DNA from 3 places in the Variovorax raffinosi genome. Region 2 is predicted to be linked to each of the others. Evidence: predicted binding sites of a transcription regulator. Region 2 holds the regulator's gene; each other region holds the start of a gene.
What was found. Region 2 encodes sigma-54, which starts transcription at its own class of promoters, with help from an activator protein. Its sites were predicted from a motif close to TGGCANGNAANCTGCTTT; they were not measured.
Positions count from the first base shown of each region.

Region 1 (4,631 bases), 390 kb from region 2:
AGCCCCTGGTCAATGTTCGATTGGCACCGCTGATCACGATTGCACTGGCGCTAACACTGCATGTTCCGGAAAGTGTTGTGCAGGCCGATGCAATGCTCAGAAAGCTGTATGACTGCGATGCGAATGATGTGATCAGCGCCGCGTTTGAGAAGTTCGCGACCGTCCTTCATCGGAATCATGATGCGATGATTTATTGCTACATGGCCGAAATCAATCTCGGTATGGCGGGATTGAGTTGCAATGCTGCTCGCGTCGAGGATGGAATTTCACTTTTTGCGTCCCTGATCGATTCAGGCCGCTTTCAGAAGGGGAGTCTTCACTACACCATAGGAAACGGATTTTCTGCACTTGGACGGGACGAGGAAGCCGCCAAGGCATATGAGACGGCGCTTGAGTACTTGACTCCCGACCAAGATACAACGCTGCTTGCGCAGTGCTACAAGAACCTCGGTTCCAGCTACAACAAGCTCAGCCATCGAGACAAGGCTGCTGAATCCTTTCGCGAGGCGCTGCGATACAGCCCCCAGCTTCCAGAAGCGCATTGCGCCCTGGGGCATCATTGCCTTGAAAATGGAGAGTATGAAGAGGCGCTCGCGCACTTCGATCAGGTGGTCTTTGCCGAGGGTACGCTTGGTAATCAGTCCTCGGTGGTGGCTTGGCGAATAAATGTCCTGTTCAACCTGGGCGACGCAAGGGCGGCGTTTCGTGAGATCAATACGCTGCTCGGCGATGCGGGAAACGAGGTTTGGATTTGGCCGTGGTGTGCTCGGCAAGTCGCCAGCTTTGGGCGCTCCGCACCGGAGAACGCAAGGCTGAGTATTCCTTTCTGGGACCGATATCTAACGGTGCATCCGAACTGTCCCCACGGAGTGGGAGAGCGGTTGTTGAGCAAGCTGTACCTCCGCTCGGAAGGTCGGGCTGCAGACATGACCTATCTTGCGTTCAAGACTGAATTCGAGACCGGTATCCGGCATCTGCAGGGCGAGGCCGCCGCCTTCCTGTGGGATCGTCTGGGGCACTGGGCGCAGGAAGATGAAAACTGGGAGGAGGCGCAGCGGTGCTTTCGGATCGCCTATGAACTCGCGGGTGGGCACTATGGCTACTGCCTCGGCACGGCGCTGAATTTTCTCGATCGCCCCGAGGAGAGCTTGCCGCTTCTATTGCCACAAGCTGAGACGATTCAACCGGATGATCTGAGCTGGTACCAGGTCGCAGTAGCCTATGAGAAATTGGGACGCATTCGTGAGTCGATCGATGCCTACCTGCGGTGCATCGCGTTAAATCCCGACCGCGCATTGGCGTGGTTCAACATGGGCGGCGTACATTGGAACGCCGGAGAGTCGGAAGAGGCAAGCCGCGTGTGGAAGGCGGCTGTGGACAGATTCCCAGATCACGAGCTAGCGGCGTTGCTCTGCCGCGATTTTTCCTCAGTCCTTCACTAGCGCAGCGAGTTGCCATTTACTGGTGAAGGGTTGTGCCCAGCACCTGGCATGTCTCTGACAAGAGGTGATCGGAAGGCCATTGAAGAACACTCGGATCTGTACGTTCATTCAGAATCCGGGCCCGGTTTTGCTGCCTCTAACGAGGCTGTTCTCATTTAAATACCGACGAAATCGCAGATTCGCATTTATTTAAACGCGTTCGCGTTTTTCGACCGCGCTTACAGCCTCCACCCACCAAAGCAACCGCGCTGGCCGTGTGATGCGGCGCGGCCGTCGGGCGGGACATCCACCTTTCCGTGGCGAAGCGCCCGCCCAGGCTGGCCACGGCCGCGCTCTCCAGCGCCTCGTCGATGCTCATCGGCGGCAGCAGGCCGGCAAAGCGTTGCGCGAGCATGGACTTGCCCGAGCCCGGCTCGCCCACCATCAACAGGCTGTGGCCGCCCGCCGCGGCGATCTCCAGTGCGCGCTTGGCGCCTGCATGTCCCTTGACGTCGGCCAGGTCGGCATACAGCGGCGCGACCGCGCCGGGCGCGGGGTGCACCCGCGCCCAGCCGTCGTGCGGCGCGTCGGGGAGCTGCGAGGCGGCGTCGCTGTCGACGATGAACTGGCGCACCACGTCCAGCAGATGCCGGGCGCCATACACCTCGCCGCCCGGGACCAGTGCGGCCTCTTGCGCACTGTCCATGGGCAGCACGAGCCGTGTGGCCACGCCACGCGTGTGCAGCGCCAGTGCCATGGCCAGGGTGCCGCGCACGGGGCGCAGCTCGCCTGAAAGGGACAGTTCCCCGGCGAACTCGTGGCCGGCGAGCCGGGCGCCGTCGATCTGCCCGCTGGCCGCGAGGATGCCGAGCGCAATCGGCAAGTCGAAGCGACCCGAGTCCTTGGGCAGATCGGCGGGCGCGAGATTGACGACGATTTTTTATTGTTCGGAAATTCCAGCCCCGCGTTCTGGATCGCCGAGCGCACCCGCTCGCGGGCTTCCTTGACTTCGGTTTCCACCAGACCGACCAGCGTGAAGCTGGGCAAGCCGTTCGCCAGATGCACCTCGACCGTGACACTGGCCGCTTCCAGCCCTAGCAAAGCGCGGCTTTGCACCAAAGACAGACTCATTCTTCTCCCTCTCCCCAAGATGGTGCGCCCATCTTTCTCATGCCCGGTGTGGTGCAGCGCACGGGGCTTCTGCAACCACTCGAAACATCCGTTGTAGCGAATTGGCTCTCAACACGGGCCACCGCCATCGCCTTGAAGGGCCGTATTCGTGCACTTTGGCACGCTCCCTGCTTTGGGGGTCATCAGGTTCAACAACACACTTGCGAGGAGTTTCCCGATGACGCACCGTTCCGCCGTCCAGGCGCTGATCGTTCTGGCCACTGCATTGACCGCGTCGGGCGCCGCCCTGGCGCAGACCGCTGCAACGACGGACGCGGCAGCACCAGCGGCCGCTCCCGCCCCCAATCTCACGGGCAACGTGTCGCTGACCACCAACTACAAGTTCCGTGGCCAGGACCAGGACATGCTGGGTCGCAACGACTACGCCAAGACCAAGGGCTTCAAGCCCGCCATCCAGGGCGGCTTCGACTACGCCTTCGGCGACAGCGGCTTCTATGTGGGCAACTGGAACTCCAGCGTCAACTGGCTCAAGGGCAACAGCATCGAGAGCGACATCTACGGCGGCTACAAGTTCAAGGCCGGCCCGGTGGACATGGACGTCGGTGCGCTCACCTACATCTACCCGGGCAACTCCTCGGGCAACACCACCGAGCTGTACGTCGGCGCCACCTACGCCAACGACACCATCGGCTCGTTCACCGCCAAGTACTCGCACACCGTGTCGAAGGACTACTTCGGCTACGCAGGCAACAAGGCCGGCTCGGGCCTGAAGGGCACCAACACCGGCTACCTGAACCTGTCGTACAGCAAGGAAATCGTGCCCAAGGTCACGCTGAAGGCGGCCGTCGGCTTCACGAACATGTCCAGCGACATCCGCAGCCTGGGCTACAAGAGCTATGTCGACTACAACATCGGTGCGAGCTATGACTTCGGCAATGGCCTGTCGCTGACCGGCTCGGTGCAGGGCGCCAACAAGAAGAGCTCGTACGTGGCCGTGGCCAACCCGGGCTACGACTTCGGCTTCGGTACCTTCGGCCAGACGAACTACTCGCCGAACAAGGCACGCTTCATCCTCACGCTGACGAAGACGCTGTAAACAACCACAACGAGGCGCGGCCCAAGCTGCCGCACCATTTCATTTCCATCCAAAGGAGCAAATCATGAAGCTGGTCACAGCCATCATCAAACCGTTCAAGCTCGACGAGGTGCGCGAAGCACTGTCGGCCATCGGCGTGCAGGGGATCACCGTCACCGAGGTCAAGGGCTTCGGTCGCCAGAAGGGCCACACCGAGCTGTATCGCGGCGCGGAGTACGTGGTCGACTTCCTGCCCAAGGTGAAGATCGAAGCGGCCGTCTCCGACGACCTCGTCGATCGCGTGATCGAAGCCGTCGAGGGTGCGGCACGCACCGGCAAGATCGGCGACGGCAAGATTTTTGTCTACAACCTCGAACAGGTCGTTCGCATCCGCACCGGCGAAACGGGCCGCGAAGCCCTCTGACCGAGTCCTGGCACGAAAGAACAACGATTATGAAAAAACTGCTTGTCTCTCTTGCGCTCGGCTTGAGCGTGTTGGCCGCCGGCACCACCGGCTTTGCGCAAACGCCCGCAGCGGCCACGGCCGAAGCGCCGGCTGCGTCGGCACCGGCTGCTGCCGCTGCACCCGCAGCGCCGGCCGCGCCAGCAGCAGCACCCGCCGCCGATGCGGCGCCCGCTGCCGCGGCAGCCGCGGCACCTGCTGCCGCACCGGCACCGAAGATCGACTCCGGCGACACCGCCTGGATGCTGACCTCGACCCTGCTCGTGATCCTGATGACCATTCCCGGCCTGGCGCTGTTCTACGGCGGCCTGGGCCGCTCGAAGAACATGCTGTCGGTGCTGATGCAGGTCTTCGTGATCTTCTCGCTCATCAGCATCCTGTGGGCCATCTACGGCTACAGCCTGGCCTTCTCGGGTGACGGAAACTTCTTCGGCACCTTCGACAAGATCTTCATGAAGGGCATCACGCAGGAAACCTTCGGTGCGCTGACCACCATTCCTGAATACGTGTTCGTCGCCTTCCAGGGCACCTTCGCGGCCAT
Region 1 is NZ_JBPJZR010000002.1:1,108,035-1,112,665, reverse strand. Features, by position in the region: gene ACSFB7_RS11115 (tetratricopeptide repeat protein) at 21-1,442, shown strand; partial or broken gene ACSFB7_RS11110 (YifB family Mg chelatase-like AAA ATPase) at 1,666-2,552, opposite strand; gene ACSFB7_RS11105 (TorF family putative porin) at 2,770-3,648, shown strand; gene glnK (P-II family nitrogen regulator) at 3,713-4,051, shown strand; gene ACSFB7_RS11095 (ammonium transporter) at 4,081-4,631, shown strand, end outside.
Region 1: the regulator sigma-54 is predicted to act here: its motif matches at 2,709-2,726, upstream of ACSFB7_RS11105 (TorF family putative porin).

Region 2 (4,631 bases):
GCGGCGCGCGGCAGCCGCTGGACGTGGCACCGCAGGACGCCGGCACCACTTCCCCGCGCCAGCAAGGCCGGGGCGGACGCACCTTCCTGCTGGGCCTGGCCACGCAGGTCAGCAATCCGAAGACGGCGGTGGTGTACGCCAGCATCTTCGCGGCCTTCCTGCCGCGCGAGGTGCCGCTGGTGCTGGCGCTCGCAGTGCCGGTGGTCATCTTCTGCATCGAAACCGGCTGGTACACCATCGTCGCGCTGGCGCTGTCCTCGGCGGCACCGCGCTCGGCCTACCTGCGCTACAAGACCTGGATCGACCGGGCGGCCGGCGGCGTGATGGGCGCACTGGGCCTGCGGCTGGTGTGGTCGGCCGTGCGCGGCGGCTGAACGCCGGGGGCGTCTACAGCAGGCTCTCGGGCGTGAGCGGCGCCAGCAGTTCGAGCATGGTGCGGTCCCAGAAACCCGAATCGGGCTCCTCGTGCAGCACGGTGGTCTGGCCGCCGTCTTCGCTGACCCATTCGATGCGCGAGCCGCCGCTGCCTTCGGCAAAGCGCAGCCGGTAGGCGCCCTGCTGCTTGAGCACGTCGAGCAGCTTGAGCGTCTGCTGCGCCATCTCGGGGCTGCGGATGAACAGCCCGATCTCGGTGTTGTGCGATTCGGAGCGCGGATCGAAATTCATCGAGCCGACGAACAGGATGCGCTGGTCGATCACCGCCGACTTGGCGTGCAGCCGCCCGACCGAGGTGCCGAACAGCCCCAGCCGCACGCTGCGCCGCGTGCGCGTCGAACTCAGTTCGTAGAGGTCGACGCCCAGCTTGAGCATGTCCGGCCGGTAGCGCCGGTAGGCGGTGTGGACCAGCGGCTCGTCGGTGGCGGCGAGCGAATTGGTGACGACGCTGATCTTCACGTTGCGCCCGCGGATCTCGCGCATCACCTCCAGCCCCGTGGCACCCGGGATCAGGTAGGGCGAGACGATGGTCACCTCGGAGCGCGCGCGGCGCATCTGCTCGACCACGTTGTAGCGCACGCTGTCGACGTCCAGCAGCGGCACGCCGCCGTACGACGCGGTCTTGCCGATCACGCGGTCGGGCGAATCGGCATACGCCTCGGCGGTGGTCCAGATCAGACCGAGCTTGCCGGCGTTAAGGTCTTCGACCATCGGGCTGTAGCCGAGCAGGTCGTTGGGCGCGGGCTTCGGCGGGGGCGGCGTGGTGTCGGGGCCGGTGGCGGCGTCGAAGCGCTTTTGCAGTTCTTCGCGCGGCAGCTCGCTCGCCACCACCGACTGGATCGGCCGCACGTAGACGCTGTTCCAGTACTGGTCGAACAGCACGCCAAGACGCGGGACCAGCGCACCCGCGACGAAGGTGTCGAGGTCGATGAAGTTCTCGCCCGAGGTGCGCGTGAAGTACTGATTGCCGATGTTGCGCCCGCCCGCCACCGCCATCGCGCCATCGGCGATGAACAGCTTGTTGTGCATGCGCCGGTTGACCCGCTCGAAATCGAACAGCGACGCGGTGAAGCGCTTGAGCAGGCTGCCGCGCCCGGCCGGGAACGGGTTGAACAGGCGCAGCTCCACGTTCGGCGTGGCCGCCAGGCCGAGCAGCAGTTCGTCTTCGCCGGACGTGTACAGGTCGTCCATCAAGAGGCGCACGCGCACGCCGCGCTGGGCCGCATCGCGCAGGGTGCGCATCAGGTAGCGGCCGGTCTCGTCGTTCTCGATCTGGTAGTACTGCACGTCGAGCGTGCGCTGGGCGCGGCGCGCCAACTGGATGCGGGTGTCGAAGGCGAAGTCGCCGCCCGGCATCAGCCGAAAGCCGCTCAGGTCGGGGTCGGGCTGGGAGGCCAGCGCGATCTTGCCGAGCGCGGTGTCGTTCGATGCGGCAATGGCCTTGGTGGGCGGGCGCGGCGCCTCGTCGGGCAAGGTGGCGCAGCCGGCGAACAGCAATGTGGCCGCAATGACGAAAGCCCAATGCCCGCAGCGCGAAAGCAGGCGATGGGTCACCGGTGGCCCTCTACAGCGCCTTGCGCAGGTTCGCGGGCGCGATGCGCAGCGCTTCGCGGTACTTGGCCACCGTGCGCCGCGCGCATTCGATGCCCTGCTCTTTCAGCATCTCGGAGATCTGGCTGTCCGACAGCGGCTTCTTGATGCTCTCGGAGGTCACGAACTGCTTGATGAGCGCGCGCACCGCGGTGCTCGATGCGTTGCCGCCGGTCTCGGTGCCCAGCGCCGAGCCGAAGAAGTACTTCAACTCGACCGTGCCGAACGGCGTGGCCATGTACTTGGCGGTGGTCACGCGCGAGATGGTCGACTCGTGCAGGCCCAGTTCGTCGGCGATCTCGCGCAGCACCAGCGGCCGCATGGCCAGTTCGCCGTGCACGAAGTAGCTCTTTTGCCGTTCGACGATGGCATTGCTCACGCGCAGGATCGTGTCGAAGCGCTGCTGGATGTTCTTGATGAACCAGCGCGCCTCCTGCAGGCGCTGCGACAGCGCCTGGCTGCCCTCGCCCTTGTGCGACTTGAGCGCGCCGGCATAGATGTCGTGCACGCGCAGGCGCGGCATGACTTCGGGGTTCAGCATGACGCGGAACTTGACGCCGGTGCCGCGTCCGGTCTTGGTGACGATCACGTCGGGAATGACGATGTTGCGCTCGACGTCGACAAAGCGGCGCCCCGGCTTGGGTTCGAGCCGCGCAATGATCTGCAGCGCCGAGCGCACCAGTTCTTCGTTGCTGCGGGTGAGCGTGGCCAGGCGCTTGAAGTCGCGCCGCGCGAGCAGCTCCATCGGCTGCTTGCAGATGGCAATGGCGATCTTGTAGACCTGCGCCTGCTCTTCGTCCATGTCGCGGTCTTCGGCGGCCAGTGCGCGCAACTGGATGCCCAGGCATTCGCCCAGGTCGCGCGCGCCCACGCCCACGGGCTCCAGGCTCTGCAGCAGGCCGAGCGCCACCTGGAAGTGGTGCACGAGGTCGTCGAACTGGTCGTTGTCGTCGCCCGCAAGGCCCGAGGCCAGGGCGGGCAGCGAGTCTTCGAGGTAGCCGTCGTCGTTGAGCGATTCGATCAAAAAGCGCAGCGCGGCACAGTCGTTTTCGTTCAGCCGAAGGCTCAGCGCCTGGCGGTGCAGGAACGATTGCAGCGACTCCTGGCTGCGTGCGAGTTCGGTGGCGTCGGCGCGCTCGTCGTTGCCCAGGTTGTTCTGGCGCGCGGGTGCGTCGCTGCCCCACTCGCTGTCGTCCGGCGCCATGTCGACGGTGCCGTCGCCTTCCCAGTCGGGCTCGCGCTCGGTGATCTCGGCGGCGGGGCCGTCGGATTCGCCCGGGGTGCTGGCCTCGGTGGATGCAGTGCTCGTGCTGCTGGCGGGTGCCGAGGCGAATTCGCTTTCGGCCGCTTCGCCCGCCTCGTCGCGCGGGACCGGCGTGTCGACGGCATCGAGCCCGAATTCCTCGCGCGCCGCTTCTTCCGCGGTGCGTTCGAGGAACGGGTTCTCGTCCAGCATCTGCTCCACCTCCTGGCTCAACTCGAGCGTGGAGAGTTGCAGCAGGCGGATCGACTGCTGCAACTGGGGCGTGAGCGCGAGATGCTGCGAGACGCGAAGGGACAGCCCTTGCTTCATAGGAAAACGGCTCCCCCCCAGGCTGCGCGCTTCGCGCTGCGCCAACCCCCTGCCGGGGGCGGGCCGGCTGCTTCGGGCGGCCGTGCGCGGCGGCCCCCGCGAAGGAATTCCGCCCGGATGACGGCCGCGATCATCCTTGACCCGCGCCGCACGATCACATCCGGAAGTGTTCGCCCAGGTACACCCTGCGTACTTCGGCGTTGTCGACGATCTCCGAGGGCGTGCCTTGTGCCAGCACATGCCCGTCGCTGATGATGAACGCGTGATCGCAGATGCCCAGCGTTTCACGCACGTTGTGGTCGGTGATGAGCACGCCGATGCCGCGTTCCTTCAGGAAGCTGATGATCCGCTGGATTTCGATGACCGCGATCGGGTCGATGCCGGCAAAGGGTTCGTCCAGCAGGATGAAGCGCGGCTGGGTGGCCAGCGCGCGCGCAATCTCGACGCGGCGGCGCTCGCCGCCCGACAGCGCAAGCGCGGGCGAATCGCGCAGGTGGTCGACCCGCAGGTCGCTCAGCAGCTCGGTCAGGCGCTCTTCCATGTGCTGCTTCGAGAGCGGCACCAGCTTGCCGCTCTCGTCGGGCTCGCTCTGCAGTTCCAGCACGGCGCGCACGTTTTCCTCGACCGTGAGCTTGCGGAAGATCGAGGCTTCCTGCGGCAGGTAGCTCAGGCCCATGCGGGCGCGGCGGTGGATCGGCATGTGGGCGATGGGCTCGCCGTCGATCGTGATGTCGCCCGCGTCGGCACGCACCAGGCCCACGATCATGTAGAACGAGGTGGTCTTGCCGGCGCCGTTGGGCCCCAGCAGGCCGACGACTTCGCCCTTCTGCACGTCGAGCGAGACGTCCTTCACCACCGTGCGGCTGCCATAGCTCTTCTTCAGGCCGCGCGCCACCAGGCGGCTGCCCGGCTTGCCATTGGCGTCCTGGGTTCCAGCGGTTTCGATCACTTGCGGGTTTCTCCCTCGGCACCGAGCGTGGTGGTCGAACGCAGGCCCTTGCCCGGTGCCGGGGTGGACGCCGGGGCCACGGGC
Region 2 is NZ_JBPJZR010000002.1:714,232-718,862, forward strand. Features, by position in the region: gene ACSFB7_RS09320 (LysE family translocator) at 1-374, shown strand, start outside; gene ACSFB7_RS09325 (phospholipase D family protein) at 388-1,989, opposite strand; gene rpoN (RNA polymerase factor sigma-54) at 2,000-3,598, opposite strand; gene lptB (LPS export ABC transporter ATP-binding protein) at 3,753-4,547, opposite strand; gene lptA (lipopolysaccharide transport periplasmic protein LptA) at 4,544-4,631, opposite strand, start outside.

Region 3 (4,631 bases), on a different contig from region 2:
GGGCACGGCCGGGTCTTTGTCGATGAGGCCGAAGTGCGCCAGGAAATCGAGCGAGATGGCAGTCGCCAGTTTCGACGCCGAGCGCAGGAAGTGCTGGCCGCATTCGGCCACCAGCGCCACGCCCTTGCCTTCAGGCAAGCCATGGCTGCCGTGCTGGATCAGCGGCGTGCCGGAGCCCAGGCCATCGGGCATCACGAGGTGCACCGAGGGGCGGCCGATGGCCATTGCCGCTGCGGCGTTGCGCTCGAAGGCGGGGTACACCCAGAACGGAATGACGGGCTGGCTGGTCGAATGGATGTCGAGGATGTGGTCGGCCGCGCTCACCACTGGGCGCAGTTCGCGGGCGCGGCGCAGCTCGGGGCTGTCCTCGGTGCCGTCGAGCCACTCGGGCGACCAGACGCGGTTGAGGTTGTGCACGAGCTGGCGGCTGTCGAAGGGCAGCGCCTCGTTGAAGGACTCGTACGCCGCCACGTTGGCAAAGCTCACGGTGAGCGTGCCGATCTTCGGGCGCACGTTGGTGTCGAGCAGGTGGGTGGCGGCAGTCATGCCGCAGATCTCGTTGCCGTGCGTGAGCGCATTGATCAGCACGTGCGGGCCGGGCTTGCCGGACTCGAAGCGGTGCACGTAGTCGATGCCGGTGTTGCCCTTGCGATAGGCCGAGAGGTCGCGGGGCAGGACTTCGAGAGCGGGGGGAGATTGGGTCATGGGGCTGTTGGAATTGAATCGGAGCAAAGCGGTCGGGCGAGTTTGCTACAGATGGCAATTTTTCGCCCCGCACACCACGGCCGGCCCTCCCACCGCGACGAACCCGTTGCTCCCGCCCAAGCTACCAGTTGACTTCGCGCTCCGGCGTGGCCGAGATGTGGTGAATCGACAAGTCGGCCCCGTCGTATTCCTCTTCCTGCGACAGCCGCAGGCCCATCGTCGCCTTGAGCGCGCCGTACACCACCGCGCCCGCCAGCCCGGCCCATGCCACGCCGATGACGGTGCCGATGAGCTGCGCCCACACGTTCACACCGCCGATGCCGCCCAGCATCTGCGTGCCGAAGATGCCGGCCGCGATGCCGCCCCAGGTGCCGCACAGGCCGTGCAGCGGCCACACGCCGAGCACGTCGTCGATCTTCCATTTGTTCTGCGTGAGCGTGAACATCTTGACGAAGATGGCGCCCGCCACGCCGCCCACCACCAGCGCGCCCAGCGGATGCATCAGGTCGGAGCCGGCGCACACGGCCACGAGCCCCGCGAGCGGACCGTTGTAGACGAAGCCCGGGTCGTTCTTGCCCATGGCCAGCGCAACCAGCGTGCCGCCGACCATCGCCATCAGCGAGTTGACGGCCACGAGCCCGGAAATCTTGTCGATGCTCTGCGCGCTCATCACGTTGAAGCCGAACCAGCCCACGCACAGCACCCAGGCACCGAGTGCAAGAAAGGGGATGTTCGACGGCGGATGCGCGCTGAGCGAGCCGTCGCCCCGGTAGCGGTTGCGGCGCGCGCCCAGTAGCAGCACGGCCGGCAGCGCAAGCCAGCCGCCCACGGCGTGCACCACCACCGAACCGGCGAAGTCATGAAACTCGTGGCCGGTGAGCGAGGCGATCCAGCCCTGGATGCCGAAGTGCTTGTTCCAGGCGATGCCCTCGTACAGCGGATAGACGAGGCCCACGATCACCGCGGTGGCGATCAGCTGCGGCCAGAACTTGGCCCGTTCGGCGATGCCGCCCGAGATGATGGCCGGGATGGCTGCCGCGAAGGTCAGCAGAAAGAAGAACTTGACCAGCTCGTAGCCGCTTCTTGCCGACAGTTCGGTGGCACTCACGAAGAAATGCGTGCCGTAGGCCACGCCATAGCCCACCAGGAAGTACACGATGGTCGACACCGAGAAGTCGACCAGGATCTTCACCAGCGCATTGACCTGGTTCTTCTTGCGCACGGTGCCCAGTTCCAGAAAGGCAAAACCGGCGTGCATGGCCAACACCATGATGGCGCCGAGAAGGATGAACAGCGCGTCTGCGCCCTGTTTGAGTGCGTCCATTGGAGCTTCTTGCAGTTTTTGGTTTGAATTGGTGCGTCGCACCCGAATTGCTCGGGCCGCCGGCGCAAGAAAGCAAAATTGGTGCCTGACAGCTCGTTGATGGTGCAGAACGAACCATTAGCGGGACACATCGCCCCGTTTTCGCACCGGAACAGGCCGACCGGTGGGCCGGCGTGGTTCAGCCAGCGCCGGCGCGCAGCGCGTCCCGGTAGCGTCGGCTGCAGGGCACGGTGGTGCCGTCGTGCATGTGCAGCCGGGCGTCGCCGCCGTCCAGTGGCTCGATTTCCTTGATGCGCCCCAGGTTCACCGCGTGGCTGCGGTGCACGCGCACGAAGCGGGCGGGGTCGAGCTGGGTCAGGAAGTCGGTGAGCGTGGCGCGCAGCAGGTAGTCGTGGCCGTTGACATGCAGGCCGACGTAGTTGCCTTCGGCCTGGAGCCAGTCGATGTCGGTGGCGGCGATGAGGAATTCGCGGCGCAGCTTGCGAACCAGAAAGCGCTCGGGGCGGGCGACGGGCTGCGGCGGGGGCAACTCTGGCATCGAGGGTTCGAATCCCTCCGGTTCCGCCAAAGTCGAAATCGGCGCGACTACCCCCTCCTCCGGCGCATCGAGCACCCGCGCCTCGCCCTGCAGCCGCAGCACGAACAGCCGGTAGGCCCAGATGCCGAAGACCATCGACACGTACGCGCGCACGTCCTTCAGGTATTCATAGCCCCACTGGCTGCTCCAGTCCGCGAAGTCGTAGTGCTGGCCGACCGCCGCATAGGCCATCGCCCGCAGCGCGAACATCGCCATCACGTGCACCACGCTGAAGGCCACGCTGGCCACCGCATGCGCCGCCAGGTAGCGCAGCAGGTGCCTGCGCGGCAACGGCGACAGCCAGCGCTCGACCGCCACGATGGCCGGCACCAGCGCCAGCAGCACGAGGTGGCTGGAACCCTCCCACACCAGGATCTCCCAGGTGGCGTGCGGCACGGCGCGCCCCCGCGCATCGACCAGCGCCACCGAGATGTTGAACGCGGCCTGCAGCGTCATCAGCACGATCCAGAAACCCACCTCCACGTAGCGGCGGATCGGCTCGTAGCGTTCGTACAGGTTCTTGCGCGGGTCTCGCATGCGGGGAATTCTCGCGAAATTGGCCCTTGGGGTCGGCCGATTTCGTCCCTGCGGGGCACCGCTCGTCACAAAGCGGGGGCGTTCCGTCCCCTCGCCACCCCCGGCCGGGGCCGCGGGCCCGAGCATCGCGGCTTCTTCGCTTCGAGGAGCTTGCGATGACCGCAACAACCAACCACCAGCCCAACCCGCGCCGCCACGACATCGACGCGCTGCGCGCCCTGACCTTCCTGTTCGTCATCCTCTATCACGTGGGCATGTACTACGTGGCCGACTGGCCCTGGCACCTGAAAAGTCCGTACGCGGCCGAATGGCTGCAGTGGCCGATGCGGATGCTGAACCTCTGGCGCATGGACCTGGTGTTCCTCATCTCGGGCGTGTCTCTCGGCTTCCTGAGCCGGGGCCAGGGCACCTGGGGCCTGCTGCGCAGCCGCGGTGTGCGGCTGATGCTGCCGCTGGTGTTCGGCATGGCGGTGATCGTGCCGTACCAGGCCTACGCGCAGGGCGTGGCCAACGGCATGGTGGCGCCGGGCTTCGGCGCCTTCCTGCTGCGCTACCTGTCGATGGCCGAGCCGTGGCCGAAGCGCGCCTTCGACGGCGCGGAGTTCGGCATCACCTGGAACCACCTGTGGTACCTGCCCTATCTGTTTGCCTACACGGCCGTGATCGCGCTGCCGCTGCCGCTGTGGAACTCGGCCGCCGGCCAGTGGATGCGCCGCCGCTTCAACGGCCTGCGCGGCTGGAAGCTGTTGCTGCTGCCGGTGCTGCCGCTGCTCGCCTGCACGACGCTGCTGGCCCCGCACTTCCCGCCCACCCACAACCTGGTGCGCGACTTCTATCTGCACGGCCTCTACTTCACGATGTTTCTCTACGGCTACTGGATGGGCGTGGACACCGGCGTATGGCAAGAGCTGGAGCGCTTGCGCCGGGTGTCGCTGGCGCTGGTGGTCGCGCTGATCGCCACGTACATCGCGCTGCGCGTCGGCGCCAAGGGCCCGGCCTCCGGCCTGCTGGTGGACGCATTGCGCACGCTCTACTTGTGGCTGACGGTCGCAACCATCCTGGGCCACGGCCATCACCACCTGAACCGCCCGTGGCCGTGGCTGCGCTGGGCCAACGAGTCGGTGTACCCGTGGTACGTGCTGCACCAGACGCTGATCATCGTCGGCGTGGCGCTGCTGGCACCGCTCGCGCTGGGCCCGGTGCTGGAGCCCGCGCTGCTGGTGGCGCTGACGATCCTCGGCTGCTGGATGCTGACCGACGGACTGATCCGCCGCAGCAACTGGCTGCGCCCGCTGTTCGGCCTGAAGCTGCGGCGCCGCGCCAAGCCTATGCAGCAGCAGCCGGCTGCTTCGACTGAAGCTCTTCCACCGGAACCAGGATGGCGTTCCCCGTCGCCACGAGCTTGAGCGCGTCGTCGCCCTTGCCTTCGGGCTGCGCGAAGAGTTCGGCCGCAACGAACACCTGCTTTCGGCCGGCCTTGATCACCCG
Region 3 is NZ_JBPJZR010000008.1:295,491-300,121, forward strand. Features, by position in the region: gene ACSFB7_RS23865 (M14 family metallopeptidase) at 1-705, opposite strand, end outside; gene ACSFB7_RS23870 (ammonium transporter) at 827-2,029, opposite strand; gene ACSFB7_RS23875 (LytTR family DNA-binding domain-containing protein) at 2,208-3,143, opposite strand; gene ACSFB7_RS23880 (acyltransferase family protein) at 3,299-4,549, shown strand; gene ACSFB7_RS23885 (PaaI family thioesterase) at 4,470-4,631, opposite strand, start outside.
Region 3: the regulator sigma-54 is predicted to act here: its motif matches at 2,099-2,116, upstream of ACSFB7_RS23870 (ammonium transporter).